Regions from separate parts of the Pantoea alfalfae genome, predicted to be linked through region 3. Evidence: predicted binding sites of a transcription regulator. Region 3 holds the regulator's gene; each other region holds the start of a gene.
The links. The regulator LexA, encoded in region 3, represses DNA repair genes until DNA is damaged. The targets are predictions, from matches to a motif close to TNCTGTATGTACATACAGNA.
Positions count from the first base shown of each region.

Region 1: a site for LexA is predicted at 1,631-1,650, ahead of dinG (ATP-dependent DNA helicase DinG). Genes of this name have one in related genera too.
Region 2: a site for LexA is predicted at 1,682-1,701, ahead of mutH (DNA mismatch repair endonuclease MutH). Genes of this name have one in related genera too.
Region 4: a site for LexA is predicted at 1,743-1,762, ahead of sulA (SOS-induced cell division inhibitor SulA). Genes of this name have one in related genera too.

Region 1 is NZ_CP082292.1:2,766,027-2,769,546, reverse strand. It holds gene K6R05_RS13015 (MerR family transcriptional regulator) at 1-327, opposite strand, end outside; gene K6R05_RS13010 (XRE family transcriptional regulator) at 477-1,040, shown strand; gene K6R05_RS13005 (GNAT family N-acetyltransferase) at 1,037-1,555, shown strand; gene dinG (ATP-dependent DNA helicase DinG) at 1,678-3,520, shown strand, end outside.
Region 2 is NZ_CP082292.1:819,063-822,582, reverse strand. It holds gene ptsP (phosphoenolpyruvate--protein phosphotransferase) at 1-708, opposite strand, end outside; gene rppH (RNA pyrophosphohydrolase) at 721-1,248, opposite strand; gene mutH (DNA mismatch repair endonuclease MutH) at 1,933-2,610, shown strand; gene K6R05_RS03925 (TerC family protein) at 2,711-3,421, shown strand.
Region 3 is NZ_CP082292.1:3,716,114-3,719,633, forward strand. It holds gene dinF (MATE family efflux transporter DinF) at 59-1,381, opposite strand; gene lexA (transcriptional repressor LexA) at 1,482-2,096, opposite strand; gene K6R05_RS17390 (diacylglycerol kinase) at 2,202-2,570, opposite strand; gene plsB (glycerol-3-phosphate 1-O-acyltransferase PlsB) at 2,699-3,520, shown strand, end outside.
Region 4 is NZ_CP082292.1:2,613,225-2,616,744, reverse strand. It holds gene ompA (porin OmpA) at 1-881, opposite strand, end outside; gene sulA (SOS-induced cell division inhibitor SulA) at 1,232-1,723, opposite strand; gene K6R05_RS12340 (TfoX/Sxy family DNA transformation protein) at 1,934-2,563, shown strand; gene yccS (YccS family putative transporter) at 2,560-3,520, opposite strand, start outside.

The DNA of each region.
Region 1 (3,520 bases), 950 kb from region 3:
GCGACCAATCGCGGCAATTTTATTACGAAGTTTAGCAGGCCTGACGTGGCGCAGTACGCTAATCAGTTCATCCTGCAGTGTGGTCCAGCCATCGTGTGCATCAACATCGCCACCTTCCAGCAGTGCCTTCACTTTACCGACCGGCACGCCACTTTCAATCCAGCGCATAATCTCTTCGATGCGCTGCACATCTTCTTCGTCAAACTGACGATGTCCGCCTTCGGTACGTTGCGGCTTCAGTAAGCCATAACGACGCTGCCAGGCGCGCAGGGTGACTGGGTTTATGCCACAGCGCTCGGCGACGTCACCGATACTGTATAAGGTCATAAATTCCTCTTTCGATTGGTCTGAGTACGATTACCATAACGAAGCAAATTAAGTTGTACAATACATTTCTCAATGTACAACTTGACTGATACGGCTTTTCCAGGCTATATCTCAAATAAGAGAATTATTCCCAAAAATGAGAGAACACCATGCCGGAGCTGAATACGGAGCAACGACTGGCGGTGCGGCTGGCAGAATTACGCCTGCAACGCGGCTGGTCACTTGATGAACTTTCTGTCGCTACCGGCATCAGCCGCGCGACATTATCGCGCATTGAGCGAAGCGAGACCAGTCCCACGGCGGCACTGCTTAATCGTTTGTGTGTTGCATACGGCTTAACGATGTCGCGCCTGCTCAGTGAAGTGGAAGAAGAGTCCAGTCAGCTGGTCAAAGAGGATCAGCAGCCGGTGTGGCAGGATGACGCCAGCGGTTTTATCCGTCGGAATATTTCACCACCTGCACTTCATTTTAGATGTGAACTCGTGGAGGGCAGGTTACGGCCTGGTGCGCGAATCGATTATGATGTGCCACCCATTCAGGGGCTGGAGCAGCATATCTGGCTGCGCGAGGGCGGTCTTACCGTCACGATGGGGTCTCAGGCGTGGACGCTACAGCCCGGCGACTGCCTGCGGTTTCATCTGGTCGGTAAATCGGCTTTTGAGGCGCACCTGACTGACGGCGCGCGTTACTTACTGGTGGTGGCGAAACCATGACGGATTACGCAACTCTCAGCGCGGCCCAGGCGCAACAGCTGCTGGGTGAACTGACCGACGTTTTGCAGAGCTGCGTGGCAGACGGTGCCAGCGTCGGTTTTATTGATGCTGAAGATGATGAGGTGATGGTGCGATTCTGGCAGCAGCGGAGTGCCAGCATCACCAGCGGCGACAGCGAATTACTGGTCGCGCGTCAGCGCGGGCGCATCGTGGCAACGGTCATCATCAGCCGCAGCGGCATGCCTAATGGCCGCCACCGCGCAGAGATCAGCAAACTGCTGGTGCACCCGCAGGCGCGCCGTCAGGGCATCGCCCGTGAACTGATGCAGCGCGCTGAGCAGCGGGCACGCGCACAGGGCAAAACCCTGCTGGTGCTGGATACGCGCAGCGGCGATGTCGCCAGCGATCTCTATCGCTCGCTGGGCTGGCAGGTGGCGGGGTCGATTCCCTGTTATGCCGAATCCATCGCAGGCGTGCTGGATGCCACCACCTATATGTACAAAGTGCTGGCGTAAAACACCGCTGTCGGACAACCGCTGATTTTACGGCGGGTCACGAAAAATTCGGCGCGAAAGCTGACGCCGCCAGGATACTGTGTAAAAATACAGGCCATTTTTTCGGTGTGGTAACGCAAATCATGGCCCTGACAGCCGCAGTAAAAAGCCAGATAGCGCAGTGGTATAAAGCGCTTCAGCAGCAGGTGCCTGATTTCATTCCACGTGCGCCGCAGCGCCAGATGATCGCTGAAGTAGCGAAATGCCTGGCGGGTGACGACGCGCGCCATCTGGCGGTCGAAGCACCGACTGGCGTGGGCAAAACCCTCTCTTATCTGATTCCGGGCATCGCAGCCAGCCGCGCTCAGGAAAAGCAGCTGGTGATCAGCACCGCCAACGTGGCGCTGCAGGATCAAATCTTCACGAAAGATCTGCCGCTGCTGAAGAAAATCATCCCCGATCTCACTTTTACCGCCGCGTTTGGCCGCGGGCGCTATGTCTGTCCGCGCAATCTGGCGGCGATGGCGGCCGATGACGATCAGCAGGGCGATCTGCTGCTTTATCTGGATGATGACGCCGTCAGTAGTACCAAAGAAGAACAGACGCAGTGTGGTCGCTTACAGAAGTCACTGGATCGCTACCAGTGGGATGGCCTGCGCGATCACAGCGAGGAGAACGTCAGCGACAGCCTCTGGCAGCGCCTCTCCACCGACAAAGCGAGCTGTCTGGGTTCGCATTGCCACTGGTATCGTGAATGTCCGTTCTTTGTGGCGCGGCGTGAAATCGAGCAGGTGGATGTGGTGGTGGCGAACCATGCGCTGGTGATGGCGGCGATGGAGAATGAGTCAGTGTTGCCGCCCGCTAAAAACCTGATGCTGGTACTGGATGAAGGACATCACCTGCCGGAAGTGGCCCGCGATGCGCTGGAGATGAGCGCCGACATCACGCCGGGCTGGAGCAGCCTGCAGCTTGACCTGTTTATCAAGCTGGTTGAGAGCATCATGACGCAGATGCGGCCGAAGTCGCCGCCGCCGCTGGCTAATCCTGAGCGACTGAAAGCACACTGTGATGAGCTGCGCGAACTGCTGACCATCACCGCGCAGGCGCTGAATCCGCTGCTGCCGCCGAATAACCAGCCGGGCGAATACCGCTTTGTGCTGGGTGCGCTGCCGCAGGAGCTGCTGGATCTCTGCGCCCGGCTGTTCAAACTCAGCGATGCCCTGCGGGGACTGAGTGAAGGCCTGATTAATGCGCTGAGTGAGCAGACCGGCAAGGTCGATATGGTGCGGCTGCATCGCAACCTGCTCCAGCTCAATCGTCAGTTTGGCTGGTTCGAATCAATCAGCAAACTCTGGCGGCTGGCGGCAATGGAAAAAGCCTCTGGCGCGCCGGTATCGAAGTGGATTACCCGCGAGCTGCGCGAAGGTCAGGCGCATCTGCTGTTCCACTGCGCCGGCATCCGCGTCAGCGACCAGCTGGAGAAAATGCTGTGGCGCAAAATTCCGCATGTGGTGGTCACCTCCGCCACGCTGCGATCGCTCAACAGTTTTAACCGCCTGCAGGAGATGTCAGGGCTTAGCGAAAAAGCGGGCGACCGCTTTGTGGCGCTCGACTCACCGTTTAACCATGTGGAGCAGGGCAAGCTGGTGATCCCGCAGATGCGACTTGAGCCGCTGATGGCGCACGAAGCGGAGCACATCGCCGAGATGGCCGGTTTCTTCCGTCAGCAGATGGCGGAGAAAAAGCATAAAGGCGTGCTGGTGCTGTTTGCCAGCAACCGGGCGATGCAGCAGTTTGTCGCCTGTCTGCCAGACCTGCGGCTCTCGATGCTGGTGCAGGGCGATCAGCCGCGCAGCCGCCTGGTGGATTTGCACCGTCAGCGCGTTACCAAAGGTGACACCAGCATTCTGATTGGCCTGCAGTCGTTTGCTGAGGGGCTGGATCTCAAAGGCGATCTGCTGAGTCAGGTGCATATCCACAAAATCG
Region 2 (3,520 bases), 1.1 Mb from region 3:
TTTCTGTGCGCTGGCGCTGAAACGTTTGCTGAAACGGCGAAATTCATTGGTTGCTTCGCTCATGGCAAGCGACAGACGCTCACGTTCACGCTGCACATCCAGCGTTGAGGCGGCTGAAACCTGATCGAGCAGAGGCTGCGTCTCATCGACCCAGCCGGGTGCCACCGCTACGCCAGGCGCTGCCGCAATAGCGCGCACCCGTGTCTGCCGGAACTGACCAAATAGCTGCCCCATCTGAGACTGCGACAGCAGCGCCGCCATCTGAGTGGCGAGCGTAACCAGGAATGACTCTTCGCTTTCATCAAACTGACGATGTTCGCGCTGCTGCACCACCAGCACGCCAAGAAGTTGACGACGGCTGATAATGGGCACGCCGAGGAAGGAGCGATAGCGCTCCTCTTTGACTGCGGGGATATATTTGAAGCTGGGGTGACTCTGGGCGTCAGCAAGGTTAATCGGTTCGGCCAGACGGCCCACTAAACCGACGATACCTTCGTCAAACGCCAGCGTCACGGTGCGGCCACGCGGTTTTTTGAGGCCGCGCGTCGCCATCAGGTAATAGCAGCGACGATCGTGGTCGGCGAGGTAAACGGAACAGACTTCCGTATCCATCGCCAGACAGATCTCATTGACCAGGATGTCGAGTGCTTCATTGAGACGCGGCGCACTCGCCACTTTTTCTACAATTTCGCGCAACTGAGTGAGCATAAAGGGCGTGGCCTAACCTCTCTTACGTCGATGGGCAGGATTATTTCGCTGCCCCGCACTCTCCTGCATAGACATCACCACGCCAGCGAATTCCTTCATTACCCGACGATAGACGTCGCGCTTAAAGGAGACAACCTGACGCACCGGATACCAGAAACTGACCCAGCGCCAGCCGTCAAATTCCGGCGTGCTGCTGTGCTGCACATTGATATCCGCGTCATTACACATTAACTGCAGAAGAAACCACTTTTGTTTCTGGCCGATACATACCGGCTTTGTGTCCCAACGCACCAAACGTTTTGGCAACTTGTAACGTAACCAGTTACGGGTAGAGGCAAGTATTCGAACATCTTTCCGGTGTAATCCGACCTCTTCGAACAGTTCGCGATACATCGCCTGTTCTGCGGTTTCACCGGGATTGATGCCTCCCTGAGGAAATTGCCAGGAGTGCTGTCCAAAGCGCCTGGCCCATAATACTTGTCCCTGCCGGTTACAGATTACGATACCAACATTCGGGCGGTAGCCATCATCATCGATCACCGGACTACCTCAAAGCAAAATTTGAATGGCCTGATTGTTTCACACTCCTTACAGGCGGTAAACCACTGGATTCATGGGGGGTTGAGGCATCAATAGCGGGATAACTCACAGAAAAGGGCATAGTTATAAACAAAGACTGCAAAAAAGCTCGATCTTATTCACCTTTTCTGTGGATAGCTTTGTGCAGAACGCGGGAGTTAACTGAATAACCCTGCTATCACACCTGGGAATACCGAAAAGAGTTAATTCCTTATCTGACTGATTAAAAATGAAATTAATGCAGAATCACGCTTCATTGGCTTTTTATAAACAGCGAATATTTTTACGCCCACTGACAATTGGTTAAATTATAATCACAGTGCTTTTTATCCACAGATAATCGCTCAGGGTTAGGTCAGGCCGGTGAAATTATGTTCAAATGGCGAAAAGTCAAGGCTGTAAATGGAACCAGTACCGCAAAGATAAGGGGGTTATCCCACTTTTCTGTGGATAACCGGACTGGAGATCCTGTTCATTATTGCGGGTAAGCTGGGATAACCCTGACCCACTGCAGATAGCATGAGGGCAATCCGCTCAAAAAAGCATGATCTATCATGTTATTATCGAGCCCGGACACGATTTATTTTAGCGGGACAACTTACTTATCCGTACCTGTACACATTTTAATCATTATGAGTTATCAACATGCGTTATCCACCAGGACCACCCGAAGATGAAGCCAGCCTGCTGGCACGCGCGCAGGATCTAGCCGGATTACCTATGGAAACGCTGGCTGCACGTGCCGGCCTGCCCATGCCTGCGGATCTTAAACGCGATAAAGGCTGGGTCGGCATGCTGCTGGAGTGGCACCTTGGGGCGAGCGCGGGCAGCAAAGCGGAACAGGACTTTGCCCATCTGGGTATCGAACTGAAAACCATCCCGATTGATGCACAGGGTAAACCGCTGGAAACCACCTTTGTCTGTGTCGCACCGCTGACCGGTAACAGCGGCGTAACCTGGCTTACCAGCCATGTGCGTCACAAGCTGGCGCGGGTGTTGTGGATCCCGGTTGAAGGTGGGCGTGAGATTCCGCTGCGGGAACGCCGTGTCGGCGCGCCACTGTTGTGGAGCCCGAATGCGGAAGAAGATGAGATGTTGCGACAGGACTGGGAGGAACTGATGGATATGATCGTGCTGGGGCGCGTTGAGCAGATTACCGCACGGCATGGTGCCTGGCTGCAAATCCGGCCCAAAGCCGCCAATAGCAAGGCACTGACCGAGGGAATCGGCGATCAGGGCCAGCCCATTATGACTCTGCCGCGCGGCTTCTACCTGAAGAAGAGCTTCACCGGTCCCCTGCTGGCGCGCCATTTTCTCCTGTAAATCGCGTCTCCTGCGCGACCAATGTCGCAATTTTGTGGGAGATTGGCGAATTCAATGCGTATAATCGCCGTTTACTTTTCGTTTAGGATTGAATGCCGGTATGTTTGAGTGGATTTCCGATCCCAACGCCTGGCTGGCGCTGGGCACCCTGACCATCCTTGAGGTGGTGCTGGGTATTGATAACATCATTTTCCTGTCGCTGGTGGTCGCTAAGCTGCCAAAACACCAGCAAGCCAGTGCACGCCGTATTGGTCTGATGGGCGCGATGCTGATGCGTCTTGGCCTGCTGGCTTCCATCGCGTGGGTCGCCCGTCTGACTAATCCGCTGTTTACGCTGATGGATCATGCATTCTCGGCGCGCGATCTGATTCTGCTGTTTGGCGGTCTGTTCCTGTTGTGGAAATCGAGCATGGAGATCCATGAAACGATTGAAGGCAGTGAAGGCGAGCACAACACCCGCGTTCATTCGTTCCTTGGTGCCATAGTGCAGATCATGATGCTCGACATTATTTTCAGCCTTGACTCCGTTATTACCGCCATCGGCCTCTCTGATCATCTGTTTATTATGATGGCGGCAGTGGTCATTGCAGTGCTGATGATGATGTTTGCCGCACGCGCCATTGGTGAGTTTGTTGAACGCCATCCGTCAGTCAAAATGCTGGCCCTCTCCTTCCTGATTCTGGTCGGTTTTACCCTGATTCTGGAGAGTTTCGCGGTTCACGTACCAAAAGGTTACATTTATTTTGCTATGTTCTTCTCCATGGCGGTTGAGTGCCTTAACCTGATGCGCAGCAAGAAAAAGCACGCCTGATAAAGTCAAGGGCGAGCCTGCTCGCCCGGTTATTTTCAGAATCCTACGATTAACCCTGCCGGCAAAACCATTTATTACTACACTTTTTGCACTTAACGA
Region 3 (3,520 bases):
ATTAACCGTAGAATAATACAGAATAATCTGTATCGGCTTGCGTGCAGCCACGACTGACTCAGGCATCAAACCAGCTGTTCTGACGCCAGTGCTTACGCCAGATGAGCCACAGCGACAGGCCGCGCAGCGCCAGGAAAACCGTTACCGCCAGCCACAGTCCGTGATTACCCAGCGCCGGTACGCTGAGCAGCATCAGAAAGTAGCCTGCTGCTGCCACCACCATGCTGTTACGCATCTCACGTCCGCGTGTTGCGCCGATGAACATCCCATCCAGCAGATAACACCAGACGCCGATCAGCGGCATAACGATCTGCCAGACCAGATAGCGGTCAGCACTTTGTTGCAGCGAAGGAAGAGAGGTCAACAGGGTAACAATCTGCGGGCCAGCAATGGCATAGGTCAGGGAAAAGAACAGCGCTACCACCACCGCCTGCCGACAGGCAGAGTGCCAGACACGCAGCAGTTTGCCGCCATCTTTTGCACCATGGGCCTCGCCGGCAAAAGCTTCAACTGCGTAGGCAAAGCCATCCAGCGCATAGGCCGTGAACGTAATGAACATCAGCAATACCGCGTTAACCGCCACCACATCCGGGCCCAGCCGCGCGCCCAGCACGGTCAGCGAGGCGAAACAGAGTTGCAGCATCAATGAGCGCAGCATGATGTCCCGGTTCAGCCGCAGCAGCCGGCCGCTGTCACCGCGCCAGCTCTGCTTCAGCAGGCTTAACGTAATACCGCGCAGCTTCAGGACTCGCCAGACCATGATACCGCCGACACCCAGCGTGATGTACTCCGCCAGCGCCGTGGCGGTTGCCGCCCCCGCGACACCCCAGTGCAGTCCCATCACCAGCCAGAGATCGAGCCCGATGTTAACCAGATTGCCTACCACCAGCAGGATCACTGGCGCGCGCGCATACTGCACGCCCAGCAGCCAGCCCAGAATGACCAGGTTTGCCAGCGTGGCGGGTGCACTGAGCCAGCGAATCTGAATAAACAGCGCCGCCTGTTCCAGTACCGCGGGATTACCGCCAACCAGATGGGTCGCCAGCTGAATAATCGGATAACGTAAAGCGATGAACAGTACACCTGCCAGCAGCGCAATCATCAGCGGCTGGGTCAGCGCACGTGCCAGCGCCATTTTATCACCGGCACCAAACGCCTGCGCCGTCAGGCCAGTCGTACTCATTCGAAGAAAAAGCAGCAGCATAAAGAGGAAACTGGTCACAGTGGTCCCGACCGCAACCCCGCCAAGATAGACAGGGCTGTCGAGATGACCAATAACTGCAGTATCGACCACGCCCAGTAAGGGAACGGTGATATTTGAAAGGATCATCGGCAGCGCAAGCCGCCAGAGATTTTTATCCGTTGCCGTGATAAAGCGCATTCGCCGTTCCGTGCTCAGTGTCGCTGCGCAAAACAGGCAGCGACAAAATTAGGGCAGACAGAATAGCATCAGAGAAAGCGAATGCACGCAGCCCTCAGAATCAGAGCCACTCGCCGTTACGCACCACGCCAACCGCCAGACCTTCAATGGTCAGAGACTGTGCACGGGTATCGACAACAATCGGGTCGAAATCGCTGTTTTCAGGCAGCAGATGCACGATAGCACCCTGCTTTTTCCAGCGCTTAACGGTGACTTCATCATCAATGCGGGCAACGACAACCTGGCCATTGCGCACATCCTGGGTTTTATGTACCGCGAGCAGGTCGCCATCCATAATCCCGATATCTTTCATCGACATTCCGCTGACGCGCAGCAGGAAGTCGGCAGAGGGCTTAAACAGGCCCGGATCCACTTTATAGTGGGTTTCGATATGTTCCTGCGCCATGATTGGCTCACCGGCAGCAACCCGGCCAATCAACGGTATGCCTTCTGAGGCTTCTTCTTCCATTAGCAGGCGAATGCCGCGCGATGCACCGGAAACGATCTCAATGACGCCTTTACGCGCCAGCGCTTTCAGGTGCTCTTCTGCCGCATTCGGTGAGCGGAAGCCCAGTTGTGCAGCAATCTCTGCGCGCGTAGGCGGCATGCCTGTTGAAGAAATATGGTCGCGAATCAGGTCATAGACCTGCTGCTGCCTGCTGGTTAATGCTTTCATCCCGCCCCCTGGTTGTTTATACAGTCGCTGTGAGTATATACAGGTATTGGCGAAATGGAAACCGATTGTCAGGCAAAACGCGGCTTCCGGCGCGATATGGAACGCTTATCGCAAATGTGTCCAGAGCAGCGCGATCCAGACAAAGAGTGCCAGTAAGATGCTGATCAGTACTGCCGCAGATCCCATATCTTTGGCCCGGCCCGCCAGCGGATGATGCTCCTGACCGATGCGGTCGACCACGGATTCAATGGCGCTATTAAGGATTTCGACAATGACCACCAGCACCACCGACCCAATCATCAGGATGCGTGAGACCACATCGACATCCAGCCAGCAGGCGATAATAATGGCGACCAGCGCAGCCAGGGCTTCCTGACGAAACGCCGCTTCATGTTGCCAGGCGGCACGCAGTCCCTGCCAGGAGTAACCTGCGGCTTTAATTATTCTGATAAGTCCGGTGGCATTATTTGCCATGATGTGGGAACCCTTTTATCGGATTGACGTCAATGTCTGGGCTGCGTGCAATTGGCACCACCACAGATCTTCGCTGCACTTTCTGGTATGCTTGCGGCGCTTTGCTAACAAGAGGCTTCATGTTGTCTATGTCAGGTTGGCGTAAACTCTATTACAAATTGCTTAATTTACCACTGTCGTTTTTGGTAAAAAGTAAGGCCATTCCGGCCGATCCTGTGTCTGAACATGGTCTGGATCCGACCCGACCTATTATGTATGTTTTGCCTTACGATTCGAAGGCCGACTTACTGACTTTACGCGCGCAGTGTCTGCGGCATCATCTGCCTGATCCGCTCTCTCCGCTGGAGATTGATGGTTCACTGCTGCCGCGCCACGTATTTATCCACGATGGCCCGCGCGTATTCCCCTACTTTGTGCCCAGCGTCGAATCGGTGAAAATCTTTCACGATTACCTCGATCTGCATCGCAATAATCCTAAGCTCGATATCCAGATGCTGCCGGTCACGGTAATGTTTGGCCGCGCACCAGGACGTGAAGTCCAGGGCGAAGCCACGCCACACCTGCGTGTGCTGAACGGTGTACAGAAGTTCTTTGCGGTGATCTGGCACGGACGCGACAGCTTTGTTCGCTTCTCGCCGACCGTCTCACTGCGCCGTATGGCCACGGAGCACGGTACGGATAAGTCGATCGCCCAGAAGCTGGCTCGCGTGGCGCGCATCCATTTTGCCCGTCAGCGGCTGGCGGCGATTGGCCCGCGTTTACCGGCGCGTCAGGATCTGTTCAACCGTCTGCTGCAATCCAAAGCGATTGAAAAAGCCGTCGAAGATGAAGCACGCAGCAAAAAAATCTCCCATGAGAAAGCGCAGCAGAATGCCGTTGAGATGATGGAAGAAATTGCCGCCAACTTCTCTTATGAAGCGATTCGCGTCACCGACCGCGTGATGGGCTGG
Region 4 (3,520 bases), 1.1 Mb from region 3:
TAATCTACGACTGACTGAGCACGTTTCTCAGACAGTTTCTGGTTGTACTGCTCTGAACCGATGCGATCGGTGAAGCCCAGTACGACAACGGAACCATCTTTAGGATCCATTGAGCTCAGCTGGCTGTACAGCTGATCCAGAGCCTGCTGGCCTTCTGGCTTCAGGGTAGATTTGTTGAAGGTGAACAGAACGTCAGACTTCAGAGTGAAACGCTTGGTTTCAACAACTGGAGCTGGTGCTGGAGCCGGAGCTGGCGCCGGAGCAGCGACGTCATCCTGACCGAAGCGGTATGAAACGCCTACGCTCAGCATGCCGTTGTCTGGACGCGTACCAACGGTCTGTGCATCACCGATGTTGTTAACCCACTGGTAGTCCAGACGGGTAGCCCAGTTTTTGGTCAGCGCATATTCAACACCAACAGCAGCCAGCGGAGATACGCCGGTGTCGTGGTCGCTGATGCGGCCAGTAGTTGGGTTAGTCTGCGTTGAATCTGCACGCCATACCATGCCGCCCAGACGAGTATACACGTCCAGATCGTCATAGATTGGGTAGCTCAGTTTAGCAGCCAGCTGAACGCCCTGTGCTTTGAATGCGCCGTTAGTCACGTTGCCTTTGTTAGGCATGCGACCCAGCCAGTCATAGCCCAGCTCGAAGCCCAGGTATGGATTTGCCTGGTAACCAACGAATGCACCTGCACCCAGCTGGCTTTCATGAGTTGGACCGTCATTGTTTTCGTAACCGTTACCGTAGTAACCAGTGTCGTGATACTGAGACCAGCCCAGTTTAGCACCGGTGTACCAGGTGTCATCTTTTGGAGCGGCCTGCGCTACGGTAGCGAAGCCAGCCAGTGCCACTGCAATTGCGATAGCTGTCTTTTTCATTTTGCGCCTCGTTATCATCCAAATAGGCAATGAGCAAAAAGGTTGCTCTTGGTTTAAATCCTTCGCCGGGTCAAAACGCTCGCTTATGACTCTACCGCAAAAAACGGAGGTTATTGAGCACCCTGGCGAGATAAAGTCTACAACGAGATTGGAAACTTACAAGTATGATGTGAGGCGCTTCTGTAAAAAAACAGCGATTTATACACAATTTCTAACAATTAGCCTGGTAGTATTGTCGCGGCAAAAAGCCTTAAAAACCTGCTAAACCATTGTCACAGCTCGAACTAAAAGAATCAGTGGTTTAGCGACGACAGATAAGAAAAATAGCTTGGGAAACTTCTGATTTTTACTTAATGAAACAAATCCGACTGAATTTTTATCGCACTTTGCGGTCTGAGAGGCGCTTCCGATGTCCCGCTTGCCCGCAAAATCAAACCCAGCGCGTCACCCTCTGCCGCCGCATTTTCAAGTTGACGGCGCTCATCTTCGCCAAGGTCATAAGGAATCCATGCCAGAACGACACTGTAATTTCCTGTACGTAATGCCTTGACCATCGCTTCCACCGCATTCAGACGTTCAGAATCGGCGATATGCATACTTTTATCCAGCGGTAATCCCGACTCCTGCATCCAGGTGCGATTCAGTTTATGTGCCGGTGTTAACCACAACTGCCAGCGTGATTGCTGACTCAGCTGCTGTAATAATGGCAACAGCAGCATCTGCATCATACCGGGCTGCTCGCTGCAGCGTAACTCAGTAATTCCACCGCCCTGAGAGGCCGGAACGGAAGAGGACGCGTAATGATGAGCATAGCGTGCATTATCAGGATGTTGTGTTCGCATAAGTTAATCACCAGCAGTTGACTGTATGAATATACAGTACTGTTATCCTGGATAAAGATCAACCCAAATTTCTGAAAACGCCTCGCAAAAACGCGACAAGATTAGTTGAAGCGTTATTTATTCATTGAACCGGCTGACACTTTTTTCTATCTTCTAATTGCCTGATACCCAAGGCAATTTAAGAAGTATTTCTGACATGGAGGTGGTGCAATGAAAAAGGTGAATCCGGTCGTAGAGCGCTCCAGAGCGCGCCTGGCCCCATTGGGACCAATAGAGTCCCGCACCCAGTTTGGGGGGTATGCTCTGGCTGTCGAAAGTGTGGTTTTTGCCTTAATTAATCAAGACGAACTCTATCTGCGGGCCAGTGAACCGCTGCGCGAATACATTACCGATCGCCCGCTGCAACCGTTGATTTTTCGCAAGCGGGGAAAACTGGTCAGCCTCAATTACTTTCGGGTTGATGAGGCCTTATGGCGCGATTCTGACCATCTGCTGGCGCTCTCTGCTGCCTCATTAGAGACGGCGCAGCTGGAGTTGCAGGACAGGCAAGCGTCTCCGCGGCTGAAAGATTTGCCTAATCTCAGTGTACGCATGGAGATGATGCTCTTTGAGGCGGGCGTAATGAGCGTCAATCATCTCTACCAGATAGGGGCCAAGCAGTGCTGGCTGAAGCTGAAAGCGATCAACCAGCACGTGGGATTTCAGACATTACTGGCGCTGCAAGGGGCTATTACGGGCCGCCATGCGGCTGCGCTGCCGCAGGCAACCCGGGCGGAGCTGAATGCATGGTTCCAGCGCACGCTTTTATCACACCCGGACCTCAGAAGTAGTGAAAGCTAGTCAGTAATGAGCGTGCGGCGCAGGCGAGCCACATCCGGCATTAATGCCACCAACAGACCGAGTTGCTGGAGCACCAGCGGCGCACGCGTATCTGCATCTGCAGCCAGCTGGCTGATTCGCTGAGCCAGTTGCTGGCGCATCAGTTCAACATGTTTATCGCTGACCACGTCCGTCTGAAGCACATCCTCGACATAGCAAACCGTATCATCCAGTAAGGCGAGCAGGTCCGGCGCTGTAATTTTATCGCGGTGAGCGCCCAGCGCGGAAATGTAGCTCAGAAATGAGTGATTGGAGCAGAGCAATTGAAAAGCTGAATCACGCAGTTTCTGGCTGGTACGACTTTCACTGCTCATGTTTGAGACGACAGACGCCAGTTCAGCATCCGCATTATGCGCATCACGGCGGGCAATACGATAGGCAAGCCGGTTATCTTTACCCTGGTGATATTGCTCCATGATGGCATCCAGATAACGACAGTTCGCTTTCAGCGTTCGCTCTGCCACAGCTGGCAGCTGACGAAAGCGCCAGTCAGGCCAGATAAAGGCGACAGCCAGCCAGGCCAGACCACAACCGAGTAAGGTATCCACGACACGGGGCAGCGCGACTTCAAACCCTTCACCTAACAGGTTAAAGCAAAGCAGCACCAGCAGAGTGATAAACAGCGTAGCCTGCGCATACTGCACCTGCCTGAAAGCGAAGAACAGCACGCCGGTAATCACTATCAGGATTAACTGCCCTTCAATGGAGGGTACCAGCCATAAAACGGGTAAACCGATCGCAATCCCCGCCAGCGTTCCGCCGATGCGCAAGGCAAGGCGTCGCTGCGTGGCGTTATAGTTGGGCTGGCACACAAACAGGCTGGTCAGCAAAATCCAGTATCCCCGCTCCAGTCCGGTTATCTGAATGAAGCCGTATCCAATACAGAGCACCACTGACATGCGAACCGCATGCCTGAAC